3 regions of the Lacrimispora sp. 38-1 genome follow, and region 1 is predicted to be linked to each of the others. Evidence: predicted binding sites of a transcription regulator. Region 1 holds the regulator's gene; each other region holds the start of a gene.
What was found. Region 1 encodes HrcA, which represses chaperone genes, less so after heat shock. Its sites were predicted from a motif close to TGTTAGCACTCNNNNNNNNNGAGTGCTAACA; they were not measured.
Positions count from the first base shown of each region.

Region 2: V7D18_RS22340 (co-chaperone GroES) is a predicted target of HrcA. The motif match lies at 7,455-7,485, and genes of this name have one in related genera.
Region 3: V7D18_RS24495 (Hsp20/alpha crystallin family protein) is a predicted target of HrcA. The motif match lies at 5,378-5,408, and genes of this name have one in related genera.

Region 1 covers NZ_JBANEW010000056.1:34,797-45,020, reverse strand. Annotated here, with positions in the region: gene lepA (translation elongation factor 4) at 1-140, shown strand, start outside; gene hemW (radical SAM family heme chaperone HemW) at 130-1,344, shown strand; gene V7D18_RS15185 (3D domain-containing protein) at 1,422-2,132, opposite strand; gene V7D18_RS15180 (3D domain-containing protein) at 2,359-2,931, opposite strand; gene hrcA (heat-inducible transcriptional repressor HrcA) at 3,197-4,246, shown strand; gene grpE (nucleotide exchange factor GrpE) at 4,264-4,905, shown strand; gene dnaK (molecular chaperone DnaK) at 4,960-6,825, shown strand; gene dnaJ (molecular chaperone DnaJ) at 6,925-8,058, shown strand; gene V7D18_RS15155 (glucan-binding protein) at 8,097-8,657, shown strand; gene V7D18_RS15150 (sulfite exporter TauE/SafE family protein) at 9,111-9,857, shown strand; gene prmA (50S ribosomal protein L11 methyltransferase) at 9,867-10,224, shown strand, end outside.
Region 2 covers NZ_JBANEW010000078.1:78,197-88,420, reverse strand. Annotated here, with positions in the region: gene rhaB (rhamnulokinase) at 69-1,499, shown strand; gene rhaM (L-rhamnose mutarotase) at 1,525-1,839, shown strand; gene V7D18_RS22370 (L-rhamnose isomerase) at 1,864-3,114, shown strand; gene rhaD (rhamnulose-1-phosphate aldolase) at 3,127-3,954, shown strand; gene V7D18_RS22360 (biotin transporter BioY) at 4,072-4,614, shown strand; gene bioB (biotin synthase BioB) at 4,638-5,597, shown strand; gene V7D18_RS22350 (GNAT family N-acetyltransferase) at 5,774-6,622, shown strand; gene V7D18_RS22345 (hypothetical protein) at 6,759-7,313, opposite strand; gene V7D18_RS22340 (co-chaperone GroES) at 7,579-7,869, shown strand; gene groL (chaperonin GroEL) at 7,969-9,588, shown strand; gene V7D18_RS22330 (DUF6106 family protein) at 9,641-10,150, shown strand.
Region 3 covers NZ_JBANEW010000095.1:153,686-163,909, reverse strand. Annotated here, with positions in the region: gene V7D18_RS24525 (BCCT family transporter) at 1-301, shown strand, start outside; gene V7D18_RS24520 (LicD family protein) at 340-1,179, opposite strand; gene rfbH (lipopolysaccharide biosynthesis protein RfbH) at 1,216-2,562, opposite strand; gene rfbG (CDP-glucose 4,6-dehydratase) at 2,584-3,663, opposite strand; gene rfbF (glucose-1-phosphate cytidylyltransferase) at 3,665-4,441, opposite strand; gene V7D18_RS24500 (glycosyltransferase family A protein) at 4,464-5,249, opposite strand; gene V7D18_RS24495 (Hsp20/alpha crystallin family protein) at 5,472-5,894, shown strand; gene nadC (carboxylating nicotinate-nucleotide diphosphorylase) at 5,970-6,827, opposite strand; gene panD (aspartate 1-decarboxylase) at 6,829-7,230, opposite strand; gene panC (pantoate--beta-alanine ligase) at 7,238-8,092, opposite strand; gene panB (3-methyl-2-oxobutanoate hydroxymethyltransferase) at 8,112-8,939, opposite strand; gene V7D18_RS24470 (L-aspartate oxidase) at 8,949-10,224, opposite strand, start outside.

The sequences.
Region 1 (10,224 bases):
AATGCTACGGCGGTGATATTTCACGTAAGAAGAAACTTCTTGAAAAGCAGAAAGAAGGTAAAAAACGTATGCGCCAGGTCGGTAACGTTGAGATACCGCAGAAGGCATTTATGAGCGTACTGAAATTAGATGATGAATAAAAAAAATTTGGAGATTTATGTGCATATTCCGTTTTGTGCACGTAAATGCGCTTACTGTGATTTCATATCATTTCCAGGAAACAGACAGATGCAGCAGGAATATACGCTAAAGCTGCTGGAAGAGATAAAATACCAGAGTGCATATGCCGGAGAATATCAGATCATCAGTATTTTTATCGGGGGCGGGACGCCCTCTATTCTGGAAATAAATCAGATGACTGCGATTCTCACAGCCTTAAACAGTCAGTTTGATATTCATCCGGAGGCGGAAATTACATTGGAAGCCAATCCGGGAACGGTAACTGCAGAGGCACTTGCTCAGTACAAAAGTGCGGGAGTAAACCGGATCAGTATGGGACTTCAATCCGCAGATGATAAGGAACTGAGCTATCTGGGCAGAATACACACCTACGATGAATTCTTAAAAAGCTACCAGAGAGTCCGCATGGCGGGATTTGACAATGTAAATGTGGATTTGATTTCGGCCATTCCGGGTCAGACGGTGGAATCATGGAAGAACACCTTAAAGAAGGTTACCATGTTAAAGCCTGAGCACATATCTGCTTACAGCCTCATTGTAGAGGAAGGTACTCCTTTTTATGACCGTTACGGAGAGCATGTGGAAATGGACAATGATTCCATGTCAAGAGAGGAACGGCGGCGTCTCATGTCTCTTCCTGACCTCCCTGATGAGGACATGGAGAGGGAAATGTATTACCTGACCAGAGAGTTTTTAAAAGAACAGGGATATGAGCGGTACGAAATATCCAATTATTCCAGAAAGGGTTATGAGTGCAGGCATAATATCGGCTACTGGACGGGAACCGAATACTTAGGTCTGGGACTTGGTTCTTCTTCCTATATGAATGGCTGCCGTTTTCACAATACAGCCAGTTATCAGAAATATAAAAATGGCGGATTTGAAAGAAAAGATGAATTTGACAAGCTTTTAAGGCAGGAGTTTGAACGGCTTACTATGGAAGAAAAGATGGAGGAGTATATGTTTTTAGGACTCCGTCTGATAGAGGGGGTATCTGCTCACGGATTTGTCAGCAGCTTCGGCCAGAATATACGCCATGTGTATGGACCGGTTCTTGATAAGCTGGAGCGGGAAGGCCTGCTGGAAATGAAGGAAGGATTCTACCGGCTGACGGAACGGGGAATTGATATCAGCAACTACGTTATGAGCCAGTTTTTAATATAACAGAAGGGTCTGCAGGGAGAGCAGGAATTCATTCTCTCTTTGCAGACCATTTTTTTGTACCGTCATCAGGGATTTTGTTACTGAACCAGAAAAACCTCCATATTTCTGGTTCCATAAGCCCGCGTCTCTCCATGGGTATTGAAGAAGATATCGATGTGATTGCCTTTTACACCGCTTCCGCAGTCCTCCGCCGTATAAATCACTCCACCGATCATGAGACGGCTTCCATAAGGAATCACTCTGGGATCAACGGAAATGGTATGTCCTGCCGTTGCAACCGTACCGGTGCTGGTGCGTCCTCCCCATCTTCCTGAACAGCTTCTGCAGGGGCAGTAGGCGGTGGTCCTGAAAATCCCAAGGGAACGGAGACCTGTCGCCGAAGCAAAGGAACCAACGCCGTATACTCTGGAACCGGAAAGTTTCTGTCCGCCGGCATAAGCTTCTACAAGATAAGAGCCGTCGCCGTAGCTGCTCCAGGGTACAGATACTTCAAAGCCGTAATTTCCTGTGCCCGTGCCCTGGTCTGCCAGGTCCTTTCGGTATTTCGAGGCAGAAGTGGTCAGCTCGCCTACAACAGTTCCGGTTGTCTGGCTGGTAATGGTGACTTTCACCTCTTCAGAAGATGACGGATCAGAGCTGTTCCATGCCCAGCCCCTGACACTGGTTTCATCTGCACCGTCTATAATTCCCGGAGTCTGTCCCGCAAGAACATGGGTGGGTGCTGCTGTAAGTAATGCTATCATTAGTAATGTTCCGAGGAACCATTGGATTTTCTTTGTTCTTATCATGTAATAATTCCTTCCTTTCTTTTTTACAAAAAGTACATACAATTTAATATAATATAAATATATGTAACACATTTGTAATAAATGAGGTACAAGTAATTATTTTACACTTTTTTCCATAATTGTCAAGTTTTTATAGCGATTTCGTCCCCCCATACCTTTAACTGCATAAAAAAACTGCCGGAAAGCGATTCTTCCGCTTTCCGGCAGTATATATGGATGGTTTTTATTATCTCTCTACTACAGCAAATATCTCTATAGACTGTCTTCCAAAAGCCAGAGCTTCACCGCGGCTTCCAAAATAGATATCCACTTTTTTTCCTCTGATACCGCTTCCGGTATCTTCTACAGTATAAATAACTCCGTCAATCATGACTTTTGTTCCAAGTGGCAGAACAGTAAGATCTGCAGACAGTGTGTGCAGCGGCTGTGGGATTGTGCCGGAGTAAGTCTTCTGCTGTCTTCCTGAGCTGCTGGGGCAGTAGGCTGTTGCAGAGAATATTCCGAGAGATGCGCCTCTTTCGTAAACAGGACCTGTGGGTGCTTTTTCTTCTGGCTGTGGCTGTACTTTCTTCTCTATGCCCGGTCCTACCTCGTCACTCATCGTGGCTTCGCTTGCAGTAGCAACCGTTCCGGTACTGTTCTTTTTCATTTGGTTATCCGTTTCAACACTCCAGGACTGTTGGTTAGCTGTACTTTGGCTATCAGCTGTCTGGGCAGCCATTGCAGTGGTGGATAACAGCAGAATACAAAGGAGTGTCAGAAATCCGGTGACCCGAATTCGTCTTGAAAAACTATTCATGATTTACCTCGCAATCGTGTTGTTATGGTGTATCAATTACCATTATATTACAAAAGTGTTAAAAGTCAAGAAAAAAATGTCACAGGCTTTGTAATATTTGATAGAAAATTGATATAAAATGTACATGCAGGTAACAAAAACTTCATCTAAAAATTTTCAGGAATGTATTGACAAATGTAGAAAAAAAGAATATATTATGAAAAGAAGATGTTAGCACTCCTAAACGTTGAGTGCTAACAAATATCTCTGAAAGGAGCGTGGCAGTTTGGATGATAAGGATCAGCTTGATGAGCGGAAGATCATTATTTTAAAAGCAATTATTAAGACTTATCTGGAAACAGGAGAACCGGTAGGTTCCCGTACGATTTCAAAATATACGGACTTGAATTTAAGTTCCGCCACCATCCGCAATGAGATGTCTGATCTGGAAGAGATGGGTTATATTATGCAGCCCCATACTTCTGCAGGAAGGATTCCATCCGATAAGGGATACCGCTTCTACGTGAATACAATTCTTCAGGAAAAGGAAGATGAGTTTACAGAGATTAAGGATTTAATGTTAAAGCGTGTGGACCGGGTAGAGCTTCTCCTCAAACAGGTGGCTAAGCTGCTTGCCCAGAATACCAACTATGCAGCCATGATCAGTGCGCCCCAGTATCATCATAACAAGTTAAAGTTTATCCAGCTGTCCAAGGTTGATGAGGGAAAGCTGCTTGTGGTAATTGTGGTGGAAGGCAATATCATAAAGAATACCATAATCCCTATTCGTTCGGAACTGAACGACGAAGGACTTTTGAATCTTAACATTCTTTTAAATAATGCTTTAAACGGGCTTTCAATAGAAGAAATTAACTTAGAAGTGATCAGCAGACTGAAGACCCAGGCAGGTCCCCACAGTGAAGTGGTTGACCGGGTTTTATCGGAGGTGGCGGCAGCCATAAGAGCCGATGACGAAGATCTTCAGATTTATACCAGCGGTGCAACCAACATTTTTAAATACCCTGAGTTAAGTGACGGAGAAAAAGCAAGTCAGTTAATTGGTGCGCTGGAACAGAAGGAACTTCTCCAGGAACTGGTGGATGATGTTAACAATTCGGAAAGCAGCTCCGGAATCCAGGTGTACATCGGAGATGAAGCACCTGTTCAGACGATGAAGGACTGCAGCATTGTCACCGCTAACTATGAACTTGGGGAAGGCTTAAGAGGAACCATCGGCATTATCGGCCCCAAGCGAATGGATTATGAAAAGGTACTCAATACGCTGAGGAACTTAATGACCCAGCTGGATACCATTTTGAAAAAAGATGAAAGGTGAAGGGTAGAATATTGAGCATGGAAGATGTGAAAGCAGATGAGAATCTGGCAGAAGAAACGGTGAATCAGGAAGATGCCGTTTCCTCTGAGAAAGAGATAAAAGAAACTTGCGGCTGTAATGAAGAAGCTTCACAGGAATCAGATGAGATGACAGAGTCTGAGGATGCTGCAAAAGAAGAACCGGGTAAAAAAGGCTTCTTCGGTAAAAAGAAAGAAAAGAAGGATCCAAAGGACGAGAAGATAGAGGAACTCACAGACCGTCTTCAAAGATCCATGGCTGAATTTGATAATTTTAGAAAACGCACCGAAAAAGAAAAATCTGCCATGTTTGAAATCGGGGCAAAGGACATCATAGAGAGAATCCTTCCCATAGTTGATAATTTCGAACGGGGCCTCGCAGCAATTCCGGAAGAAGAAAAGGAATCACCCTTCGCCGACGGAATGGAGAAGATCTATAAACAGCTGATGAAAACACTGGAAGAGGCAGGGGTTAAGCCGATAGAAGCGGTTGGAATGCCCTTTGACCCAAACTACCACAATGCGGTTATGCATGTGGAAGATGATTCTCTTGGTGAGAACGTAGTTTCCCAGGAGCTTCAAAAAGGTTACACCTATCGGGATACCGTGGTAAGACACTCCATGGTTCAGGTAGCTAATTAATAAAATAAATCAGAAACTCTCACAATTTTGTTTATAAAATAGGAGGAAAAAACTATGGGTAAGATCATTGGAATTGACTTAGGAACAACAAACAGCTGTGTAGCCGTTATGGAAGGCGGTAAGCCAGTTGTTATCCCTAACAGCGAAGGTGTAAGAACAACACCGTCTGTTGTTGCATTTACTAAAAACGGAGAAAGACTGGTTGGTGAACCTGCAAAACGTCAGGCAGTAACCAATGCAGACCGCACCATCTCTTCCATCAAGAGACATATGGGAACTGATTATAAAGTAACCATCGATGGAAAGAATTACAGCCCTCAGGAAATTTCTGCCATGATTCTTCAGAAATTAAAAGCAGATGCAGAGGCTTATTTAGGAGAAAAGGTTACGGAAGCAGTTATTACCGTACCGGCTTATTTTAATGATGCACAGCGTCAGGCAACCAAGGATGCAGGAAAAATTGCAGGTCTTGATGTAAAACGTATTATCAACGAGCCGACTGCAGCAGCGCTTGCATACGGTCTTGATAATGAAAAAGAACAGAAGATCATGGTATACGATTTAGGAGGCGGTACATTCGACGTTTCCAACATTGAAATCGGTGACGGCGTTATTGAAGTACTTTCCACCAACGGCGATACCCACTTAGGCGGAGATGATTTCGACAATCGTCTGACACAGTGGATGGTGGATGAATTCAAAAAGGCAGAAGGCGTAGACTTATCCGGTGACAAGATGGCTATGCAGAGATTAAAAGAAGCTGCTGAAAAGGCAAAGAAGGAATTATCCTCTTCCACAACCACAAACATCAACTTACCTTTCATTACAGCAACAGCAGAAGGTCCGAAGCATCTGGATATGAACTTAACCAGAGCAAAATTTGACGAACTCACACTGGATTTAATCGAGCGTACCGCAGTTCCGGTACAGAGCGCTTTAAAAGACGCAGGAATGACAGCAGCAGAACTTGGAAAAGTACTTTTAGTCGGCGGATCCACCCGTATGCTGGCAGCTCAGGAGAAAGTAAAACAGCTGACAGGCAAAGAGCCTTCCAAGTCATTAAACCCGGATGAGTGTGTAGCCATCGGTGCATGCATCCAGGGCGGTAAGCTTGCAGGCGATGCAGGCGCAGGCGATATCCTTCTTCTTGACGTAACACCCCTTTCCTTATCCATCGAGACAATGGGCGGTGTGGCTACCAGACTGATCGAGAGAAATACAACAATTCCTACAAAGAAGAGCCAGGTTTTCTCTACTGCAGCAGATAATCAGACAGCAGTTGACATTCATGTCGTACAGGGCGAAAGACAGTTCGCAAGAGACAACAAGACACTCGGACAGTTCCGTCTGGATGGAATTCCACCAGCAAGAAGAGGCGTTCCTCAGATCGAGGTTACCTTTGATATTGATGCCAACGGTATTGTTAATGTTTCTGCAAAAGATCTGGGAACAGGCAAAGAGCAGCATATCACCATTACTTCCGGATCCAACATGTCTGATTCCGACATTGATAAGGCTGTAAGAGAAGCAGCTGAATATGAGGCTCAGGATAAGAAACGCAAGGAAGGCATTGATGCAAGAAACGATGCGGACTCCATGGTATTCCAGACAGAGAAAGCTCTGCAGGAAGTCGGAGATAAGATCGCAGATACAGATAAAGCAACAGTTGAGGCTGACTTAAATGCATTGAAAGAAGCGATTAACAGAGCACCACTGGAAGATATGACAGATGCCCAGATCGAAGATATTAAGGCAGGCCGTGAAAAACTGATGAACAGCGCACAGGCATTGTTTGCAAAGGTTTATGAGCAGGCACAGTCCCAGGCTGGAGCAGGAGCAGGTCCTGACATGGGAGCAGCAGGAGAAGGAGCTTCTTACCAGGACAGCGATGTTGTAGACGGAGATTATAAAGAAGTTTAATAATAAGTCGGTTGACAGGACTTTGGGGAAAGTGTTGTAGGAATACAGCACTTTTTCCGCAGGAATAAATTCCTTACAATTATGAGAGGTAGACCTAAGATGGCAGAAAGTAAAAAAGATTATTATGAAATCCTTGGCGTTTCCAAAGATGCAGATGATGCAGCACTTAAGAAGGCCTATCGCGCATTGGCTAAAAAATACCATCCGGATACGAACCCTGGAGATGCTGCCGCTGCTGAAAAATTCAAACAGGCCTCCGAAGCTTACAGTGTTTTAAGCGATCCGGATAAGAGACGTCAGTATGACCAGTTTGGTTCTGCTGCATTTGACGGAAGCGGCGGAGCAGGCGGATTTGGCGGCTTCGATTTTAATGGCTCGGATATGGGAGATATTTTCGGAGATATTTTCGGAGATATCTTTGGTGGCGGAAGAAGAAGCGCCCAGTATAACGGTCCATTAAAGGGAGCCAACTTAAGAACCAGCATCCGAATCAGTTTTGAGGAAGCGATTTTCGGTTGCGAGCGGGAGATTGAGATCAATTTTAAGGAAGAGTGTGCTTCCTGTCATGGAAGCGGCGCAAAAGCGGGAACATCTCCGGTGACCTGCTCCAAATGTAACGGAAAAGGCAAGATTATGTACACTCAGCAGTCTTTCTTTGGTCAGATACAGAATGTACAGACCTGCCCGGACTGCGGCGGTACCGGCAAGGTGATTAAGGAGAAGTGCCCGGACTGCTACGGAACAGGATACATTACCAGAAGAAAGAAAATTAAGGTTACCGTTCCGGCAGGAATTGACAACGGACAGTCTGTCCGTCTGGCGGGAGCAGGGGAACCTGGAAGCAACGGCGGAGAGAGAGGTGATCTTCTGGTTGAGGCAGTGGTATCCAATCACCCCATATTTAAACGTCAGGATACCAGCATTTTCTCCACTGTACCCATTTCCTTTGCAAAAGCGGCACTGGGTGGAACCATTCTGATAAAAACGGTAGACGGCGATGTGGAATATGAAGTAAAATCAGGAACCCAGACAGATACCAAGGTGCGCTTAAAAGGAAAGGGTGTCCCTACTCTGCGTAACCGTGCTGTCAGAGGTGATCACTATGTCACACTGGTTGTTTCAGTCCCTGAGCGCCTGACTGAGGCACAAAAAGAAGCGCTGAAGAATTTTGATGATGCGATGAACGGTAATACGGACAGTGATAAACATAAAAAGAAGGGACTTTTCAAATAAAGACTTTGAAAGTACATGTCTCAGAGAAGGGGGAAGGTATGAAAAGGGGAAGTAAAAAAATTTTATGGGCAGCGGCTTTGTCAGGGATGATGATCCTGCTGTCCATGAATGCATTGGCAGATAATGGACTGACCGCAAGAAATTTTCCGGGCTCTAATGGTTCCGGAACCACATTTGGCGGACCGGGTAATTCCAGTGAATATTTTGACTTCTGGGATGACGAGGAAGATGACGACGATGGACCGGGAAACCGAAGCGATGGAAGAGGGTGGTACTACAGCCCTGCAGGCTGGTGGTTTCAGTACAGTGACGGTACATGGCCTTCTGACTGCTGGAAATTTATAGACGGCAGATGGTATCGTTTTGATCAGGGGGGACACATGGTTACAGGCTGGTATACGGATCAGAACGGTGCAAAGTATTATTTAAATCCGGTTGATGACGGAATGCTTGGCGCCATGAGAACCGGCTGGCAGCTGATTGACAAAAAGGCATATTATTTTAACACCAAGTCTGACGGAACACTGGGCAGACTTCTTCTTAATACAGTCACACCGGATGGATATAAGGTTGGAGCTGACGGGGCATGGGTTCCGTAAGGATCTTTTTGAATAAACAAAAAACAGGAGACATTTGAGATGACTGAATCATCAGCCGTTCCAAATTTCTCCTGTTTTTCATTACAAATTCTAATTGCCTTTAGATTGTAATTTTGTAAAAAAGATTCTGTTCCGGTCCCGGACACTCAGGCGGGTGTGATGGGGTGTAATGCATCAAGGAATTTCGTTTACTTGATATGTTTTTTTTGCCCTTACATCCGGTACGGAACAAAAGTCTTTTTCATCCGTTCAATTAGTTAATGCACCAGGAAGAATTTTTATTGCAAACTTTTTAAAAAATTTTAAAAAAAATTATTTTTTTCCGGAATATAGCGGATAATGCCTGATTTTATGCGCTTGCAACCCATATCATTGTATGTTATGATATCATGTGGTTTTCCTTATGAAGGATTTTTATTCGAAAAGGAATTGACTAAAGAAAGGAAACAGACGATGGTTCAATATTTAATAGTCTGCCCTCTTGTTTTTCTGGCAGGTCTTATGGACTCCATTGCCGGCGGGGGAGGACTCATCTCGCTGCCTGCCTATCTTGCTGCAGGAATACCACCTCATCTTGCTATTGGAACCAATAAGATGGGATCTGCCATGGGGACGGTGGTTTCTACGGCACGGTTTGCAAAAAATGGTTATATTAAAGTGAAACTGTCCTTGTGTGCAGCACTTCTGGCAATGGGCGGTTCCGTAATCGGAGCCCATTTATCCATGCTTGCCAGCGAAAGAGTGTTAAAAACCATGATGTTAGTGGCATTGCCGGTTGTTGCATTCTATGTTTTGAAGAATAAAGATTTGGGAGAGCAGGAAGATAAAAAAGTAGTATCTGAGAAGAAGATGTTTCTGATCACCATGGGAGCAGCTCTTGTGATCGGATGCTATGACGGTTTTTACGGACCGGGAACTGGAACATTTCTGCTTCTTGTGCTGACCGGACTTGCAGGAATGGATATCAGAAACGCTTCCGGTACAACCAAGGTCATTAATTTGTCCTCCAATATTGCAGCTCTTACAACATTTTTAATAAATGGAAAAGTATTAATACCCCTTGGCCTTGCGGCCGGTGTATTCTGTATAGCAGGACATTATATCGGTTCGGGCCTTGTAGTGAAGAATGGGCTGAAGATTGTCCGTCCTGTTGTACTTGTGGTCCTGTTGTGTCTCTTTGTGAAAATAATAAAAGGATAGGGAATTGTTATGAAATGGAAGAAATTTACTCTTACTACAACCACGGAGGCTGTTGATTTGGTCAGCAGCATGTTTGATGAAATTGGAATTGAAGGAATTGAAATAGAAGACAATATTCCTCTTACAGAAGCGGAAACAAAGGGGATGTTTATTGATATTCTTCCGGAACTTCCGCCGGATGAAGGAATTGCAAGAGTCAGCTTTTATCTGGATCCTGACTCTGATATGGATATAGATGGGATGTTAAAAAAGGTGGAAGAGGGACTGGACGAGCTTTCCATGTTTACAGATTTAGGAGCCCGTACCATTGAGACCAGCGAGACAGAGGATAAAGACTGGATTAACAACTGGAAGCAGTATTTTAAAC
Region 2 (10,224 bases), on a different contig from region 1:
AATACCCTGCGGGTATCCCTTTATGCCCAAAGGGCGTGGGCAAGAATAATGAAAGGAGTGTGGTGTGGATGGAGAAATATTATCTTGCCGTAGACATTGGGGCCTCCAGCGGCCGCCATATACTTGGGACTGTGCAGGACGGCAAAATAGTTCTGGAGGAGATCTACCGTTTTGAAAACGGTATGAAGCAGGAGGATGGGCATTTATCCTGGGATGTGGGGTCCTTATTTGCAGAAATAAAAGAGGGATTAAAGCAGTGCAAAAAGCTGGGTAAGATACCAGTCAGTATGGGTATTGATACCTGGGCAGTGGATTTTGTTCTTCTTGATGAGAATAATAAAATTCTTGGAAGGGCAGCAGGATACCGGGATGACAGAACATCAGGAATGGATGAGAAGGTATATGAATTCATTTCCCAGAATGACTTATATAAGAGAACGGGAATCCAGAAACAGATCTTCAACACGATTTATCAGCTGATGGCTGTTAAGGAGAAAGAGCCGGAGCTTCTTAAAAGAGCGGAATCTTTCCTTATGATTCCCGATTACTTTAATTTTCTGCTGACGGGAGAAAAAAAACAGGAATATACCAATGCTACCACAACCCAGCTGGTGAGCCCTGTAACAGAAAACTGGGATTATGAACTGATCCGTATGCTCTCCTATCCGGAAAAGCTGTTTGGTCCATTATCCATGCCTGGTACAAAAGTGGGACAGTTTACGGAGGAAATCATAAAAGAGGTCGGTTTTTCCTGTACAGTGATACTGCCGGCCACTCATGATACCGGTTCTGCTGTCATGGCAGTTCCTAAAGTTCCGGATAAGGAAGGTGCAGAGGATGATATTCTCTATATCAGTTCGGGAACGTGGTCTCTTATGGGAACGGAACTTCTTGCAGCGGATTGTTCCAATGAAAGCATGGAAGCCAATTTTACCAATGAAGGCGGGTATGATTACCGCTATCGGTATTTAAAAAATATTATGGGCCTCTGGATGATCCAGTCGGTGAAAAAAGAACTGGCTGGCAGAGGGGAAGACTATTCCTTTGCTGAGCTGTGTGAACTTGCTTCAAAAGAGACGATCCCTTCTCTGGTAGACTGCAACGACAGCAGTTTTCTGGCTCCGGAAAGCATGATAAAAGCGGTTATGAATTTCTGCAGGAATAAAAAACAGCCCGTTCCTGAACGTGCAGGAGAGATTGCAGCAGTAATTTATAACAGCCTTGCCGCGTGTTATAAAGAAACGGCAGAAGAACTGGAATCCATTACAGGAAAAACATATTCAGACCTTCATGTAGTCGGCGGCGGTTCCAACGCAGCCTACTTAAATAAATTAACTGCGAAACAAACCGGTAAGACCGTTTACGCCGGACCGGGAGAAGCGACTGCAATCGGGAATCTGCTGGCCCAGATGATTGCTTACGGGGAATTTAGAGATTTAAAAACTGCAAGAGAATCCGTTTACCAGTCATTTGCTGTAAAAGAATATAAGCCCTTGTGAGAGGTTTTGTAAAGGAGAGAAAACTATGATCAGAAAATCATTTAAAATGTATTTAAATGAAGGAATGGCTGAAGAATATGAAAAGCGTCATAATCTGCTCTGGCCGGAGATGAAAGAGATGATCCATGAATGCGGCGGCCATAATTATTCCATATTTTTAGATGAAGAGACCAATGTGCTTTATGGATATATTGAAATAGAAGATGAGGAGAAGTGGGCCAAATCTGCAGATACACCCATTAACCGGAAATGGTGGGACTATATGGCGGACATTATGAAAACCAATCCTGACAACAGCCCTGTTTCAGACGGGTTAAAGCCGGTATTTCATTTAGACTGAGAAAAGAGAAAGGAAGAAAAAGCCATGACAATCAAAGAAAGATATGAAGCGGCAAAGGAAAGCTATAAAGCAGTAGGTGTTGATACAGACCAGGTACTTCTTGCATTGAAACAGATCCCTATTTCCATGCACTGCTGGCAGGGAGATGACGTAACCGGATTTGACGGAGCCGGCGCATTATCAGGAGGAATCCAGACAACTGGAAATTATCCCGGACGGGCACGTAATCCTAAAGAACTGATGGCAGACATGGACAAGGCGCTGAGCCTGATTCCGGGAAAACACAGAATTAATCTTCATGCAAGCTATGGAATCTTTGAAGAAGGGGAATGGTCTGACCGCGATGAGCTGGAGCCAAAGCATTTTGCAAAATGGGTGGAGTTTGCAAAGGAAAGAGGTATCGGCATCGATTTTAACCCTACCTTATTCTCACACCCAAAGGCAGAGCATGCCACCTTATCAAGTGAAGATCCTGAAATAAGAGCGTTCTGGATCCGTCATGTTAAGGCCTGTATCCGCATTTCCCAGTATTTTGCTGAAGAGTTAAATACTCCCTGCACCATGAATATCTGGATACCGGACGGATTTAAGGATATCCCCGCTGACCGCACCTCACCAAGAGCAAGGTTAAAGGATTCCCTTGACCAGATCCTTTCCATGGATTACGATAAGTCTAAGGTATACGTTGCAGTGGAATCCAAGGTATTTGGCATCGGAATGGAAAGCTGTACGGTAGGCTCCCATGAATTTTACATGAACTACGCATCAAAGAATGATATTCTCTGCCTGCTGGACAGCGGACACTATCATCCGACAGAAGTGGTTTCCGATAAGATCTCTTCCATGCTGCTGTTCTTTGATAAGGTGGCGCTTCATGTAACCAGACCGGTTCGCTGGGACAGTGATCATGTGGTATTATTTGATGATGAGACGAAAGAGATTGCAAAAGAGATTGTGCGGGGCGGAGCAGACCGCGTCCTTTTGGCTCTGGACTTTTTTGATGCCAGCATCAACCGACTAAGTGCCTGGGTAGTAGGAATGAGAAACATGCAGAAAGCTCTTTTAAATGCCCTTCTTCTTCCAAAAGAAAAGCTGGCTGCTTTACAGGAATCCCGTAATTTTACAGAGCTTATGATGCTTCAGGAAGAATTAAAGCTCTACCCTATCGGCGATGTATGGAACTATTTCTGTGAGTTAAACGGAGTACCTGCAAAAGAAGACTGGTTCAGCCAGATTACCGCATATGAAAAAGAAGTACTGGCAAACCGCAAATAGAGGAGAAAAAACATGAAGATTTTAGATGCAGAATTTGTAAAAGGCTTTATCCGTATGTGTGACGATGGTTTTAAGCAGAACTGGCATGAAAGAAACGGAGGCAATTTAAGCTACCGGATTAAGTCAGAAGAGGTGGAGTCTGTAAAGAAAGAATTAGACAGAAATACTCCATGGCAGCCAATCGGAACAACGGTTAAGGATCTGGCAGGAGAATATTTTATGGTGACAGGAAGCGGAAAATATTTCCGCAATGTCATTCTGGATCCGGCTGCCAACACCTGTATCATAGAGATCGATGAATCCGGAGAAAATTATCGGATCTGCTGGGGGCTTGTAAACGGAGGCCGTCCCACCAGTGAGCTGCCTTCCCACTTAATGAATCACGAAGTGAAGAAGAATGCTACCAAAGGGCTGCACCGCGTCATTTACCATGCCCATCCCGCAAACGTAATTGCACTGACTTTTGTGCTTCCTTTAGAGGATCGAGTGTTTACAAGAGAATTGTGGGAAATGGCAACGGAATGTCCTGTTGTTTTCCCTGGAGGCGTGGGTGTCGTTGGCTGGATGGTCCCGGGCGGACGTGATATTGCAGTTGCAACCAGTGAACTGATGAAGAAATATGACGTGGCAGTATGGGCCCATCATGGTCTGTTCGCTTCCGGTGAAGATTTTGACTTAACCTTCGGATTAATGCACACAGTCGAAAAATCTGCGGAGATTCTGGTAAAGGTATTATCCATACGTCCGGATAAGCTCCAGACAATCACACCGGAGAACTTTAAAGATCTGGCACGGGATTTTAAAGTGACGCTGCCGGAAGAGTTTCTTTACGAGAAATAAAGGCTGTTTTTGTAATAGAACGACGGAATGTTAACCTAATTGAATGTTTGGGTTGACAATATAAAAATCCCTTTGTATAATGGTGAAAAATGACATCATTATACAGGGGGATTTTTCATGAAACATTTAAAAACAAAAGAAATTACGTTATGTGCTCTGTTTGCTTCTCTGACTGCAATTCTGTCTCAGGTTACCATACCCATCGGCCCGGTTCCCGTTAATTTCGCTCATCTTTCCACCTTTCTTGCTGCCTGTTTACTGGGATCAAGACTTGGTGCATTAAGCCAGCTTACCTTTGTCCTGATGGGGGCGGCAGGGCTTCCGGTTTTTTCTGGTTTTCACAGCGGACTGACCTGGATTGCCGGACCTACGGGAGGTTATATCATCGCTTATATTGTGTCTGCTTACGTGACTGGCTGGATTTTGGAACGTTTTGGAAAACGGACGGTTAAGGCGCTGGCAGTATCGATTCTTGCCGGATGGCTGATTACCTATGTATTTGGAACCCTGTGGTTTTCCTATATCACCCATACCTCTTTTTCAGCTGCACTTGGGCTTTGCGTGATTCCGTTTCTTCCTGGAGACATATTAAAGACATGCATTACTATCGTGCTGGTACGCCGTTTATATTCGGTGATTCAAAGAACCCTGCAGTGGTAGGGCGGGATAAGAGGAGGCAGTAAATGACAGAACCATATGAGAATCTTACAAAGGAGGATGCCAGGTCCATACTCCTGATGCCGGATGAAGAGCTTCCGAAGCTCCTTGAAGCGGCATATTCCTTAAGAAAAAAGCATAAAGGAAATATTGTGGATATTCACCTGCTGACCAATGCCCGCAGTGGAAACTGTACCCAGAACTGCGCCTATTGCGCCCAGTCCGGACAGGCGAAAACAGATATTGATACATATGAGCTGATTACCTGTGACAAGCTTATAAAAGACGGTTATCTGGTAAAAGAAAAGAAGCTGGCACGCCACTGCATCGGGTTAAGCGGAATCCGTTTTTCTGATGAAGAGATTCTGGCATTTGCAGATGAGATTAAGACACTTAAGAAAGAAGCAGATACTCCGGTCTGCTGTTCCATTGGATTCCTCTCGAGGGAGCAGGCGGCGGTCTTAAAGGAAGCGGGTGTGGACAGAATAAACCACAACTTAAATACAGGCAGAAATTATTATCCGAATATCTGCACGACCCATACCTATGAGCAGCGGATTGCCAACATACAGATGCTTAAAGAAATGGGCTTTGAACTGTGCTGCGGCGGAATCGTGGGACTGGGAGAGAAGCCGGAGGATGTGGTGGACATGCTGTTTGAGATTCAGAACATAAATCCAAAGGCAGTTCCGATTAATTTCCTGATCCCCATAAAAGGTACAGCGCTGGAGAATCAGAGTACAGCTATTCTCACCTCTGAATACTGTTTAAAAGTTCTTTGCCTTGCCAGACTTTTAAATCCAGATTCAGATATCCGGTGTGCGGCAGGAAGGGAGCTTTATCTAAAAGGAAAAGAAAAATGGATGTTTTATGCGGTTGATTCTGTATTTGCTTCCGGATATCTTACCGCAGGCGGAGAGAGCATTGACAGCACTATAAAAATGATTCGGGAGGCCGGGTTTGAATACTGTATTGAACCTGGGTGAATCAGTTATATTTTTTTATTTAAAATTGGCCGCTGGTGAAACCAGTGGCTTTTATATTTGCCAATTATGCATCTTCAAAGTCCGGTCTGTAGTAGTACAGATTTAATATTATACATTTGACCTATAAGTAATTGCATTATATACTAAAGCCACTAAAATACAAGGGGGCAGTCTTAATGATTGAATTAAAAAAAGAAACATTTCAAAATCTGATTTTAACTTTACAGGAAGCGGAGATTAATACTTTATTTGCTATGTCAGTATTGGAGAGAAAAGTAGACGGAAAAATTTTTGTTGATGATAGCACCTCGCCAGCTTCATTTTATCTTCAACATCCATATGGAATGTCTTTACTTTATGGAGAAAACGGTAACGAAGAGTTTTATGGAGAACTGAAACTACATTTGCTCAATTCTGACAAATGCAGAAAAAGAGCCGAATGGCTGCAGGTATATCCTGCCGCGCTCTATTCGAAAATGGAAACTCTTTTAGGGGATAATTTAATTAAAAAAGGGGCGGAAGAGCCGTACAGCGATCCGTCATCAGCGGAAGTTCATAAAGTCCTGGAATATCAGAGAATCAATTTTACCTTCCGGAAAGAAAAGTATCTTGCCTTCAGGAGAAGTCTTCCAGATGAACATGCCGAAATTATCCCGATGACAGAAGATATTTTCAATCAGTTGGCTGGAAACGTAGTACCGGGATATTTTTGGGTCAGCTATAGTGATTTCGAAAAGTATGGGATTGGGTTTACGCTGCTGCTAAAAGATAGAATACCGGCTTCTACCGCCTTCGCATCCTGTGTAATTGATCGTAAACTTGAAATTGGAATTGAGACGGGCACAGAGTATCGCGGCTCAGGCTTTGCAGCAAGGGTTTGCGCACGATTGATCGATTATTGTCTGGAGAATGGCCTGGAACCTGTCTGGTCTTGCAACTCGGGAAATATGGGTTCCAGAAAGCTTGCAGGGAAATTAGGCTTTGAGGAATGCAAAAGAATTCCCTATTATCGTTTACCATTTTAAGATGTTGACAAATAGGATCTTTGAGCCTTTTGATTATCAGCCAAGTCTTCTGCGAATGAAAGAAACGCTAAAAAAGGAGTATATTCTGAGACATTCCTTCAAAAAATACTCCTTTTACCTGCATACAGCAGAAAATTTATTGCAATTCCTCCTCCACAATTGTGGTGGTATCATCTGAAGATTCCTCTGTTTTGGAATCTGTGTTATCTTTCTGTGCCATATCTGCAGCAGGTTGTCCTGATTCAGAAGCGGAATAATCAAGACCGCCGTCTTCTGTAATGTCAGAATCTTCCTCTTGGGAATCTCCCTTTTCCATTGCAGAATCAAACATATCCTTCGCTGTATCAGCCACTGCAGAAGCTGCTTCCCTGGCTGTATCGCTCACTATGGTAGCCGCATCCTTCATCATGTTTTTTGCTGCAGTTGCTGCGTCTTTCGCTGCGTCTGCCATATCGGAGGCTGCTGTCTTCAGCTCATCCTTGTTTGCATGAAGAGAAACATAGTTGCGGTTCATCGTACTGTCAATTTTGGAAATGTCATCATTCCCGTCATCTTCAAAATCATGGAAATTTTCTTCCAGTTCCTTATGGAAGGATTTGTATTTTGTAAAATAAGAGATGCCGGCGGCAACAGCACCGGCGATAGTGGCAAGTGCCACGAATTTCCCAAAACCATTACCTCTTTTTGCCATTTTAAACACTCCTTTCATTCTCTTACCTATTGTAATACTTACCCGAAAAAAAATAAAGGTATATAATAAGAAAATTTCTATAAACTATGTAAGTAACGGCTCAATCCGTCTAAATATGGTAAAATTGTAAAAAAAATATAAAGTTAGCACTCAACTATTGACAGTGCTAATAATGAGTGATATAACATATTATGTGAATAAAAAATAACTTCTTTCTATAGGCCATAAGAAAGAAATAATAAGAAGGTTATGAGGAGGAATTGCAATGAAATTAGTACCATTATTTGACAAAGTTGTGTTAAAACCATTGGTTGCAGAGGAGACAACAAAGTCCGGTATTGTTCTGCCGGGTCAGGCAAAAGAAAAGCCACAGCAGGCGGAAGTCATCGCAGTAGGACCTGGCGGTCTTGTAGATGGTAAGGAAGTTTCCATGCAGGTTAAGACAGGCGATAAAGTAATCTTCTCCAAATATTCAGGAACAGAGATCGAAACCGGAGAAGACGACGAGAAATATGTAATTGTTAAGCAGAGTGATATTCTGGCAGTAATTGAATAATAAACGCAGTACCGTCAGGTAACAGCAGATTTTGATAAAAAAGGCGTGATTTCCTTATATAAGATCACCAAATTAAAGTTAAAACTGGAGGAATGAATCATGGCAAAGCAGATTAAATATGGCGTAGAAGCCAGAAAAGCACTTGAATCAGGAGTGAATCAGTTAGCAGATACCGTTCGCGTTACATTAGGTCCGAAAGGAAGAAACGTTGTACTTGATAAATCATTTGGAGCACCGTTAATCACCAACGATGGTGTTACCATTGCAAAAGAGATTGAGCTGGAAGATGCATTCGAGAACATGGGAGCACAGCTTGTAAAGGAAGTAGCTACCAAGACCAATGATGTTGCCGGTGATGGTACCACAACGGCTACCGTACTGGCTCAGGCTATGATTAATGAAGGTATGAAGAACTTAGCAGCCGGTGCAAACCCAATCGTTTTAAGAAAGGGTATGAGGAAAGCAACACAGGCAGCGATCGATGCAATCGCAAAGATGAGTGAGCCGATCAAAGGAAAAGCTTCCATCGCAAGAGTTGCAGCAATCTCTGCAGCAGATGATGAAGTCGGTGAGATGGTAGCTGACGCTATGGAGAAGGTTTCCAACAACGGCGTTATCACCATTGAAGAGTCCAAGACCATGAAGACAGAGCTGGACCTTGTAGAAGGTATGCAGTTTGACAGAGGCTACATTTCCGCTTACATGTGCACCGATATGGAGAAGATGGAAGCAAATCTTGATGATCCATATATTCTTATTACTGACAAGAAGATTTCCAGCATTCAGGAGATTCTTCCATTATTAGAGCAGGTTGTTCAGTCCGGCGCAAGACTTCTTATCATTGCAGAAGATATTGAAGGCGAAGCATTAACAACCCTGATCGTTAACAAATTAAGAGGAACCTTCAATGTAGTAGGTGTGAAAGCTCCTGGCTACGGCGACAGAAGAAAAGAGATGTTACAGGATATCGCAGTTTTAACAGGCGGTACAGTAATTTCTGAAGAACTGGGCTACGAATTAAAGAGCGCAACTCTTGATCAGTTAGGCCGTGCAAAATCTGTTAAGATCCAGAAAGAGAATACAGTTATCGTTGACGGATCCGGTGACAAGGCTGCCATTGATGCAAGAATCGGTCAGATTAAGAGCCAGATTGAAGAAACAACTTCTGATTTTGATAAAGAAAAATTACAGGAAAGACTTGCTAAATTATCCGGCGGCGTAGCAGTAATCCGTGTTGGTGCTGCAACAGAAACTGAGATGAAGGAAGCAAAGCTTCGTATGGAAGATGCGTTATCTGCAGCAAGAGCAGCAGTTGAGGAAGGTGTAATCGCAGGCGGCGGTTCTGCTTATATCCATGCAATCACTGAGATTGAAGGTCTTGTAAACGGACTGGAAGGCGATGAGAAGACAGGCGGAAAGATCATCTTAAAGGCTCTGGAGGCTCCGTTATACCACATTGCAGCCAATGCAGGGCTGGAAGGAAGTGTCATCATCAATAAAGTAAAAGAAGCAAAAGTAGGTACAGGCTTTGATGCATACAAAGAAGCTTATGTAGACATGGTTGATGCAGGTATTCTTGATCCTACCAAGGTAACAAGAAGTGCACTTCAGAATGCAACCAGTGTTGCATCTACCTTATTGACAACAGAGTCTGTTGTTGCTAATATTAAGGAAAAAGCACCTGCAGTTCCGGCTCCGGGCGGAATGGATATGATGTAAGATTTGTACGGAAGAGACGCCTTGCAGGTATGAGAAAGGATCCAGTATTATTATGAATGAAATGTATGCAGAATGGCTTGTGAAGAGGAAGTCTCCGGCTTATACCATGTTACTGAAAATTGTGATGGGAATTCTGTGCGTGATCGCATTTTTCCTGTCCATCTCTCCGGTTTTCGGTATCTTTGGAGTGATTATTTTGTTCGCTGCCGGAGCTGCGACCTACGTAGTATTCCGCAACAGTGAAGTGGAATATGAGTATCTGTTTGTGACCAATACGTTGTCCATTGACAGAATTTACGGCAAAAGCAAGCGCAAGAAAGCCTGGGAAGGATCGATGGAGGAAATTCAGATAGTAGCGCCTACCGGTTCTACAGAAGCCAGAGATCATGAAACAGGCACCATGAAAGTACTGGATTTTTCTTCCAAAATACCTGATGCTAAGACTTATACACTGATCAGCCAGTCTGGTTCAGAACGGACGAAAATTATTTTTGAACCAAACGACAAGCTGCTCCGCTGTATGAAGATGACTGCACCACGCAAAGTTGTAACTCAGATATAATAACAGGAATCAGACGGTTAACCAGGCCGCCTGATTCTTTTTTTTTCTTTATGGAAAAGACTCTTCATTCACAT
Region 3 (10,224 bases), on a different contig from region 1:
GCTGGTGCTTTTAGCCCTTACCATGATTGCTTTTTATGCCACATCCTTTGATGCACTGACACTGGTTGCTGCTTCCTATTCCTATAAGGAGCTGCCTGATCACGAAGAGCCCCATAAACATGTAAAGCTGTTTTGGGCGATTCTTCTGATGTTATTTCCCATTGCCCTGATTTTCTCAGAAAATTCAATGGCAAACTTACAGACTGTGTCCATCATCGCCGCATTTCCCATCGGCATTATCATACTTCTTATCATATTAAGCTTCTTTCGGGATGCAAAAGAATATTTAAATCAGTCTTAAAAAACAGCTGTTGCAAAATCTGCAGCAGCTGTTTTTTTCTATTCATAAATATGAATTTCCGTACTGGAGTGAGTAGGCACCTGTTTCTCCTTTGGCGGAAGTTTTTTATAATCTCCGTAAATCCAGGTGAGCACTTCATGCCAGCCCTTTGGTGCCATCAGTCTGGTATCTTCAAATTCCAGATCTACCGTTTCCTCACACCATTCTTTCTTCAGCGTCACATATAAATAATCCGGCTGATAATTACTGTAGTAGCGCAGACTGCTTTTTCCCTTCCGGTCCTTCACAGCCGCCCAGTACTGAAGCTTTCTCAAGATACTCATGGGAATCAGCTTACCTGTCAGTGCCAGAATCCCAACGCATATCCCGTTCAACAGACTGTATTTTCTTAAATCAAGCTTATATCTGTGTCCCATGGAAAGACCATATATTACCGTATGAAGCAGCAAAGTCATGGTAGATGATGCCCGGTTTTTCGGTAGCTCATCAATGGTAAATAAATCCACCCACAGATGATTTAATCTACCTTCATAATATTTCATCTCAGCCGTATCATCATGCGTTCTGCTTTTTTTATAGATAATTCTGGCTGTAAAATCATAAAATGCCTTCCCTCCCCGCAAATCCTTTGGTTCGAGAAGTTCCATATCCTCCGGGAGTTCCGACCTCACCACCTGTAAAAAGGCCTGGTAATTGGGGCGGGTAAATGCCACATCTGCATCATCATCCCATGGAATAAATCCTTTGTGTCTCACAGCTCCTAAAAGTGTCCCCGCGTCCAGTAAATATTGAATCCGTTGCTTCCGGCAGATCCGGTCAATCTCTTTTAAAATCCGCAGATTTGCCTGATGCACCTTCGTCAAATCATACTCCTTCATAATTCCTCCATTCTGACTGAATTAAGAAACAGGAGCCTAAGCCTGCTGGTTTAAGCCTTCCTTTATGGTTTTTGCCATGTAGTCAATCATGTCATCTGTCATACCGGGATAAACTCCAATCCAGAACGTATCCTGCATAATCCGGTCTGTATTCTTCAGCTCACCCACAACCCGGTATCCGGTTCCCGATTCACGCATCTGATTGAAGCATGGATGCTTGGTTAAATTTCCTGCAAAAAGCATTCTGGTCTGAACACCTTTCGATTCCACGTACTGTACAAGCTGATTTCTGTCAACACCTTCTTTACAGGTGATCAGAAATCCAAACCAGCTTGGTTTTGATCCCGGACAGGGCTCCGGAAGAATGAGTTTTTCCGCTGTATCCTTTAATGCTTCGTAAAGACGGCTGAAATTATGACGTCTGCGCTCTACAAAGGATGGAAACTTTTCAATCTGTGCACAGCCAATCGATGCCTGCATATCAGTTGCCTTTAAATTATAGCCAAAATGAGAATAAACGTATTTGTGATCATATCCAAGAGGCAGTTCTCCATACTGACGGTCAAACCGGTGGCCGCATAAATTGTCCGTCCCGGAAGGGCAGACGCAGTCCCGTCCCCAGTCACGGAAAGAACGGATAATCCGGTTTAAGAGGGAATCGCTGGTATAAACGGCTCCTCCCTCTCCCATAGTCATGTGGTGAGGCGGGTAAAAGCTGGAGGTTCCAATATCTCCAATGGTTCCGGAGAACCGATCTTCTCCGTCTATGGTATAAACCGTACCCAGAGCATCACAGTTATCTTCTACAAGCCATAAACCATATTTATCGCAGAACGCCTTTACTGCAGATAAATCGTAGGGATTGCCAAGAGTGTGGGCGATCATCACTGCTTTCGTCTTCTCAGAACGCGCTGCCTCCAGCATAGTCACATCAATGTTATACTGGGGAATTGTCACGTCAACAAACACCGGAACTGCTCCATACTGTATCACAGGCGTTACAGTGGTGGGAAATCCAGCTGCAACAGTAATCACTTCGTCGCCTCTTTTGATCTGACGCTCTTTTAAAAGAGGGGAAGTAAGTGCCATAAATGCCAGTAAATTTGCTGAAGATCCCGAATTGACCAGGGAACAGAACCGGACATTTAAATATTTCGCAAATTTTTTCTCAAATTCATCGGTATAGCGTCCGGAAGTAAGCCAGAATTCCAGGGAGCTGTCTACCAGATTCACCATTTCCTTACTGTCATATACTCTTGATGCATAGGGTATTCTGTCTCCGTCCTCAAACGGTTTCTTCTGATTGTGATAGGTATCACAATATTCCTTTACAAGTGCCAGAATTTCTTCCCTGGCTTCTTTTTCTGTTTTTTTATCTATCATAAAATTATTACCTCTCTTGTTCTATTGGTTAAAAAATTCGCCGATCTGTCGGTCCATCACCGTTATCATATCTGCTCCGGCCAGATAATCTCTGGTCCATTCCACGGTCTTTTGAACGGCTTCCTTCACCCCGTATCTGGGCGTCCAGCCAAAGACCTTCTTTACTTTTGAGCAGTCCAGCTTTAAAAAGTTAGCCTCATGAGGACCTTCATCCGGTTGTGCGGACCATGTAATCCCCTGTCCCCATGCTTCACAGAACAAATCGGCTAACTCTCCGGTTGTGACACAATCCTTATCGTCAGGGCCCACATTATAGTATCCCTGGTAAGAGGGATCCTCATACTGCTTCATAGCAATTGTCATATAAACAGCAAGCGGCTCCAATACATGCTGGTAAGGTCTTGTGGAATAAGGATTTCTCAATACGATCTCCTGCTTTTTCATGGCAGACCGGATACAGTCCGGAATAATTCTGTCGTTGGCAAAATCCCCTCCCCCTATGACGTTGCCTGCCCTTGAGGTAGAGATTGCCGTATTCCTTCCGGAAAAGAAGGACTTCGCATAGCTGTGGGTCACAAGCTCGGAACAGGACTTGCTGTTGGAATAAGGATCATAGCCATCTAAGGGATCACATTCCCGGTATCCGTATTCCCACTCCTTATTCTCATACACCTTATCCGTAGTTACATTAAGAAAAGACCGGACCGTCTCAGTGAGGCGAACGCATTCTAAAATATTGACCGTACCCATCACATTGGTCTCATAGGTGTAAACCGGATCTTTATAGGAATCTCTTACAATAGGCTGTGCTGCTAAATGGAATACAATTTCCGGTTTTTCCATTTGAAAAACAGTTTTTAAATGGGCAAGATCCCTGATATCTCCAATTACTGAATTCATCTGCCCGGATATATCTGCCACCTCAAACAGAGCAGGATCAGTTGGTGATTTCATGGAGTACCCCGTCACCTTAGCACCTGCTTTTATCAGCATACGGCTGAGCCATGCTCCTTTAAAACCGGTATGCCCGGTAAGAAGTACTCTCTTTCCTTTATAAAACTCAGAAAATTCCTTCCAGCGGTCATTTGCTTTATTCGTCATATTATTTCTCCCATATCTTCCAGGGCGCCTTCCCGGACTGCCATAAATCTTCCAGCTTCTTCATCTCCCTCTGGGTATCCATACACTGCCAGAACCCGGTGTGATGGAAGCTCATCAGTTCACCTTCTGCCGCCAGTCTCTGTAATGGCTTCTGCTCCAGAACTGTGGAATCATCTTCCAGATAAGAGAAAATCTCCGGATTGAATACCATAAAGCCGCCATTAATCAGGCTGGCATCTGTTTCGTCCTTTTCCCGGAACGAACGCACTACATCGCCTTCATCTATGTCTAAAACTCCCTTTAACTGGGCAATATTAACCGTTGTCATGGTTGCTGTCTTACCATGGCTTTCATGGAACTTTAAAAGCGCATTTAAGTCCACATCACAGACTCCGTCTCCATAGGTAAGCATAAAAGGTTCCTCTCCGATATACGGCTGAATGCGTTTGATTCTACCGCCAGTCATGGTATTAAGTCCTGTGTCCACAAGGGTTACCTTCCATGGTTCAGAATAATTATTATGTACCTCCATGCTGTTGTTTGCCAGATCAAACGTCACATCTGAGGTGTGAAGAAAATAATCTGCAAAAAACTCCTTTACTACATACTGCTTATATCCCAGGCAGATCACAAAATCATGGAATCCAAACTGGGAATAATATTTCATAATATGCCATAATATAGGCTTTTCACCGATTTCAATCATTGGTTTCGGTTTTAAATGGCTCTGCTCACTGATTCTCGTCCCAAGACCCCCTGCTAATAATACAACCTTCATCCTGCTTCCTCCTGTCATTCTTTTATTCATATTCGTGGTAAGCCTTCCGGTAAAAATGCATCAGCACCTTTACAACTGGTTCCGGCCACATCTTTTGAAACATCTCCGTCTCTTCTTTTAAACGGCTGTTATCTTCTATGGCTGCCTTCGTGGCCGCCTCCTCATGAACCCGGTAATACAGAATGGGGTTTTCCACACAGACAAAACGTCCGGGCAGCTTAGACAGCTTATAAAGCGTATCCCAGTCCAGGGCAAAATGATAGGGGGATGTAAAGAGTGGTTCCCCCAATTCTTCCTTATTATATGCACATGCAGGACAGCAGATGGAATTTCCAAAAAGCAGGACGCTTTTTTTTACCCAGGATAAATGACTGATAAAACGCAGGCGCAGAGGCAGACGTAAAATCCGTTTGATAAATTCAACCGGTTCGAATACCGCCAGCCTGTCCTTTTTTACAACGGTATAACCACCGGTAAATAAAGTCATGTCCGGGTAACTTCCATAACAATCCAGAAGCTTCTTTACATAGTCTTTCTGATATAGATCATCCTGATGGGCGATAGTCACAAATGTGGCATCCGCCATATAATAGGCAAAATTCCAGTCGTCCCGGATACTGCTTTTCTCGTGCCTGATAAAAAGAGGAATCCCGTACTTGTCAGCAAGCCCGCTTATATAGGAGCTGGGCGTGGAAGTACAAATAATTACATCGGATTCCACACTCTGGGCCTTAACAGACCGGATACAGGATTCCAGGTAAGGAGAATCCTTGTATGCGCAGATTGCAAATGCATGTGGTTTCATTATATACCTCAAAAAATATGTTTGTTTTTGTCTGGCTATGATTATATCATAAAAATAATAAAACATACTACCATATTCATTATTTTGAAAGAAATTACCCGGTATAATCTTAAAAAATAATTTTTTCATAAAATTAGCACTCACCTATTGACAGTGCTAATAATGCGTGTTATATTACACATATAACAAATAAACATTTAAATCATTGGAAAGGAGATAAGACCTATGATGATGCCTAGTATTTTTGGAGAGAGTCTGCTTAGTAACTGGATGGATTTTCCCTTCGACCGTTCTGTTTTTGGTACGAAAGAATTTATGAAAACCGATGTGAAGGAAGTTGATAACGGCTATGAACTGGATATCGATCTTCCAGGTTTTCAAAAGGATGAGATCAAAGCCCGTCTCACAGACGGCTATCTAACCATAACTGCTGCAAGAGGCGAGAATAAAGAGGAAAAAGACAAGGATGGCCGCTATATCCGCCGGGAACGCTATTCCGGAAGCATGAGCCGGAGCTTTTATGTTGGAAATGCTGTTAAAGAGGAAGATATCCGCGCCAGATTTGAAAACGGAATTCTGAAGCTGTCTGTTCCAAAGATTAAGAAAACTGAAATTGAACAGAATAATTACATCTCAATAGAAGGTTAAAAAAGGGGGCTGCTGCAAAACTAACATTAAGTTAGTTGAGCAGCAGCCCTTTCAAATAAAAGAAGGGCTTCTGCCCTACTCAATAATCCTAAGATTCTTTAATGATAAGTCAAGAATCGGCGCAGAATGCGTCAATGCCCCACAGGATATATAATCAACTCCAATTTCCATAAGCTCTTTAATCCTTTCCTCCGTTACATTTCCCGAACACTCAGTCTCTGCTTTATCTCCGATGATTTTTACCGCCTCTTTCATCTGCTCTGTTGTCATATTATCAAGCATGATGATATCTGCTCCTGCCTCTAAAGCTTCTTCTGCCATTTGAAGATTTTCCACCTCTACCTCGATTTTGCGGACAAAGGGAGCATACTCTCTGGCTGACTCTATTGCTTTTTTTACTCCACCGGCTGCTGCAATATGATTATCCTTTAACAGAATACCGTCAGATAAGTTATATCGATGATTGTATCCCCCTCCCACCCGGACCGAATACTTTTCAAAAATCCTCATATTGGGGGTTGTTTTCCGGGTATCCAGCAATCTGGTCTTGCTGCCTTTCATCATATCAGAAATCCTACGTGTATAAGAAGCAATTCCGCTCATTCTCTGAAGATAGTTTAAGGCTGTCCTTTCTCCAGATAATAAAGCTCTTGCATCTGCTGTAACTTCTGCCAAAAGCTCTCCCACAAATATCTTGTCCCCATCCTTTGCATAGGCTTTCATGGATGCACTGGGATCTAAAAGGCAGAAAACACGGTGGAAAACCTTAAGCCCTGCCAGTACACCATCCTGCTTGCACAAAAGCCTGACACATGCTTTTTTCTCATCTCGTATAACGGCATTGGTCGTTACATCTTCACTGGTTATATCTTCCCGTAAAGCCTGCAATATTAACTCATCCATATTTAATCGTAAGGTTGTTTCGTTATTCATTTCAGCACCCTTTCTCTATAGCATTTATGCTTTCATGCTTCTCAGCATTGGTCTTTGCGGTGATATGGTTACGCTCATCCACAAAGACTACCTTTGGCTTGTGTGCTTTGGCTTCTTCTGGTGTCAGATGTATATATGCCATAATAATGATTTTATCATTGACCTGTACGCATCTTGCCGCAGCTCCGTTCAGACAGATAAGACCGCTGCCACGTTCTCCAGCAATCGTGTAAGTTTCAAAACGCTGACCATTATTAATGTCTACAACACAGACCATTTCATACTCAAGGATTCCTGCCGCCTCTAACAGATCTTCATCTATCGTAATACTCCCCACATAATCCAGTTCAGCCTGTACTACGGTAGCACGATGAATTTTTCCTTTTAACATAGTAATCTTCATTATAAACTCATCCCCCCTCTTCACACTTAAAAGTAAAATTATCAATTAACCGGGTTTTTCCAATATAAACTGCCATTGCGATTAAAACGGTTCCGTTAAGCTTCTCTGCCTGCCTCATAGTCATGGCATCTACTGCTTTTACATAATCAATTTTTGCCAGTGGTTCTTTTTGAATAAATACCTTCATTGCACTGACGAGTACGGCAGCATCTCTTTCCCCTTCTTTCATCATCTGCTTTCCCAGCTTAATACTGTTATATAAGATAAGCGCTGCTTTTCTTTCCGCTTCACTAAGATAACTGTTGCGTGAACTCATGGCCAATCCATCACTCTCACGGATAATCGGACAGCCGATAATTTCAACATTCACATTCAGATCTGTTACCATACGTTTAATAACAGCCAGCTGCTGTGCATCCTTTTCTCCAAAATAGGCTCTATCCGGAGTCACAATATTGAAAAGTTTTAAAACAACAGTACAGACTCCCCGAAAATGGAGAGGTCTGCTTAATCCACAAAGTTCTTCTGTCAATACAGACATATCCACATAGGTGTAAAAGTCTTCCTTATACATTTCCTCCGGATTGGGGTGAAAGATTAAATCGGCCCCATTTTCCATACATCGGCTGCTGTCACGTTCTAAGTCTCTTGGATAGCTTGCCAGGTCTTCCTTAGGGCCAAACTGCATGGGATTGACAAAGATACTCACCACCACCCTGTCATTTTCCATAGCTCGTTTGATCAGGCTTTCATGACCTTCATGCAAATACCCCATAGTTGGAACAAAGCCTATGCTCAATCCCTCTTTTCTCCATTCCTTTATGCACGCTTTCACTTCTTCTATCTTATGAACGATCTTCATAGATCAAAACGTTCCTCTCTCAATATAATTTTTCTATTATCTCATCAGCAATGCTGAAAACATGTTCTTTTCCGGGAAAAATTCCTGCCTTTGTTTCTTCAATATACTGCTTAAAAGCGGCTGTCATCATATCGCCTAAATTGGCAAAGGATTTTACAAACTTTGGTTTAAATTCACTATACATAGATAGCATGTCCTGATAGACCAATACCTGTCCGTCACAGTCCGGACCCGCTCCTATTCCAATGGTGGGAATATGAATGGATTCAGTAATGACAGCTGCCAGTTTATCCGGAACACATTCAAGTACAACAGCAAAAGCTCCGGCTTCCTCTACTGCCTTTGCATCCTTTAACAGCTGCCTTGCTGCTTTTTCATCTCTTCCCTGAACTTTATATCCTCCAAAGGTGTTAACAGACTGTGGAGTTAACCCAATGTGAGCAACAACGGGGATAGACGCTTCTGTAATTGCTTTGATCTGAGGACAAACCTGTTCTCCACCCTCCAGCTTAACTGCCTGGGCACGCCCTTCCTTTATCAACTGCCCGGCATGAATAACAGCATCATATACGGAAGTCTGATAGGACATAAACGGCATATCGGCGATAACCAACGCATGTCTGCAGCCTCTTGCAACAGCTTTCGTGTGATGAATCATATCCTCCATAGTCACGGATAAGGTATCCTCATAGCCTAGTATGACCATTCCTAAGGAGTCTCCTACTAATATGGAATTCACCCCCGATTCATCCATTAATCTTGCTGTCGTATAATCATAGGCTGTCAGCATGGTTATCTTGTCTTTCTTAATCTTTTGCTCCATAATTGTTAAAACAGTGTTTTTCATCATTCTACTTCACCCACATTTGATCTTAAGAGCGCTTCGTTTCTCTTTCCTGTTCGCTTTTTCTATTTCATTTAATACACTTTCTCTGTTCTTATTTTGAATATAGTCATAGTTTTCATATGCAGATAAATTTATGGAAACTGGAAAGTGTTCGTTCTTCTCATAGGTACTGGCAATATGAACTGCTGCTTCCTTAGCGAATACCAGACTTTCCAGAAGGGAATTGCTTGCCAGACGATTAGCGCCATGAACACCGTTGCAGCTGGTTTCTCCAATAGCATATAAATGCCCCATAGAAGTTTTACTATGCTGGTCAACAGATATGCCTCCCATAAAATAATGCTGAGCCGGTGTGACAGGAACGTATTCCCTGGTCATATCGATTCCTTCCTCCAGACAGCGCTCATAAATATTAGGAAAACGTTTCTTTATCTTCTCACTTCCTAAATGGATGGCAGAAAGCCAGACATGATCACTTCCTTCCAACTTCATCTGCTGACAGATCTTCTGAGTTAATACATCCCTGGGAAGCAGCTCATCCACGAACCTTTCCTTATTTGCATTCAGAAGATATGCTCCCTCTCCTCTTACAGATTCTGAAATCAGAAATCTTCTTCCCGGCTTTTTTGAGTACAATGCAGTTGGATGAATCTGAATATAATTCAGATTTTGAACAGCTATGCCGTGGCGGATAGACAACGCCAGAGAATCTCCCGTAAGATGAGGATAATTGGTGGAATCCTGATATAACCCGCCTATTCCTCCGGTAGCTAAAACCGTATAGTCTGCATCAAGGCTGGATATGTCTCCATTACCGGACCGTACGATAACACCGCTGCAGAAATTATCTCTGCTGACTATATCAATCATTTCCGTATATTCCATAATTGTAATATTTTTTTTCCTTTTTACCTGTTCAAGCAGTTTGCTTGTAATTTCCCTTCCCGTATTATCTTTGTAATATACGATTCTTGCTGTGGAATGAGCACCTTCTCTGGTATAAAGTAATTTTCCGTCCTTTTTTTCAAATTCCACTCCCAGTGTCATCAGCTCTTGAATAATTTCCGGTGATTTCTGTATCATATGATGAACAGAAGCTGTATTATTTTCATAATGTCCTGCCTTCATGGTGTCTTCATAAAATCCGCTATAATCTTCTTTGTCCTTTAAGACACAGATTCCGCCCTGAGCCAGGTAAGAATCACTCATTTCCAGGGAGCTTTTTGTCAGGAGCCGGATCTGTTTTTCTTCAGGAAGGTTCAGAGCGCAGTATAATCCGGAAACA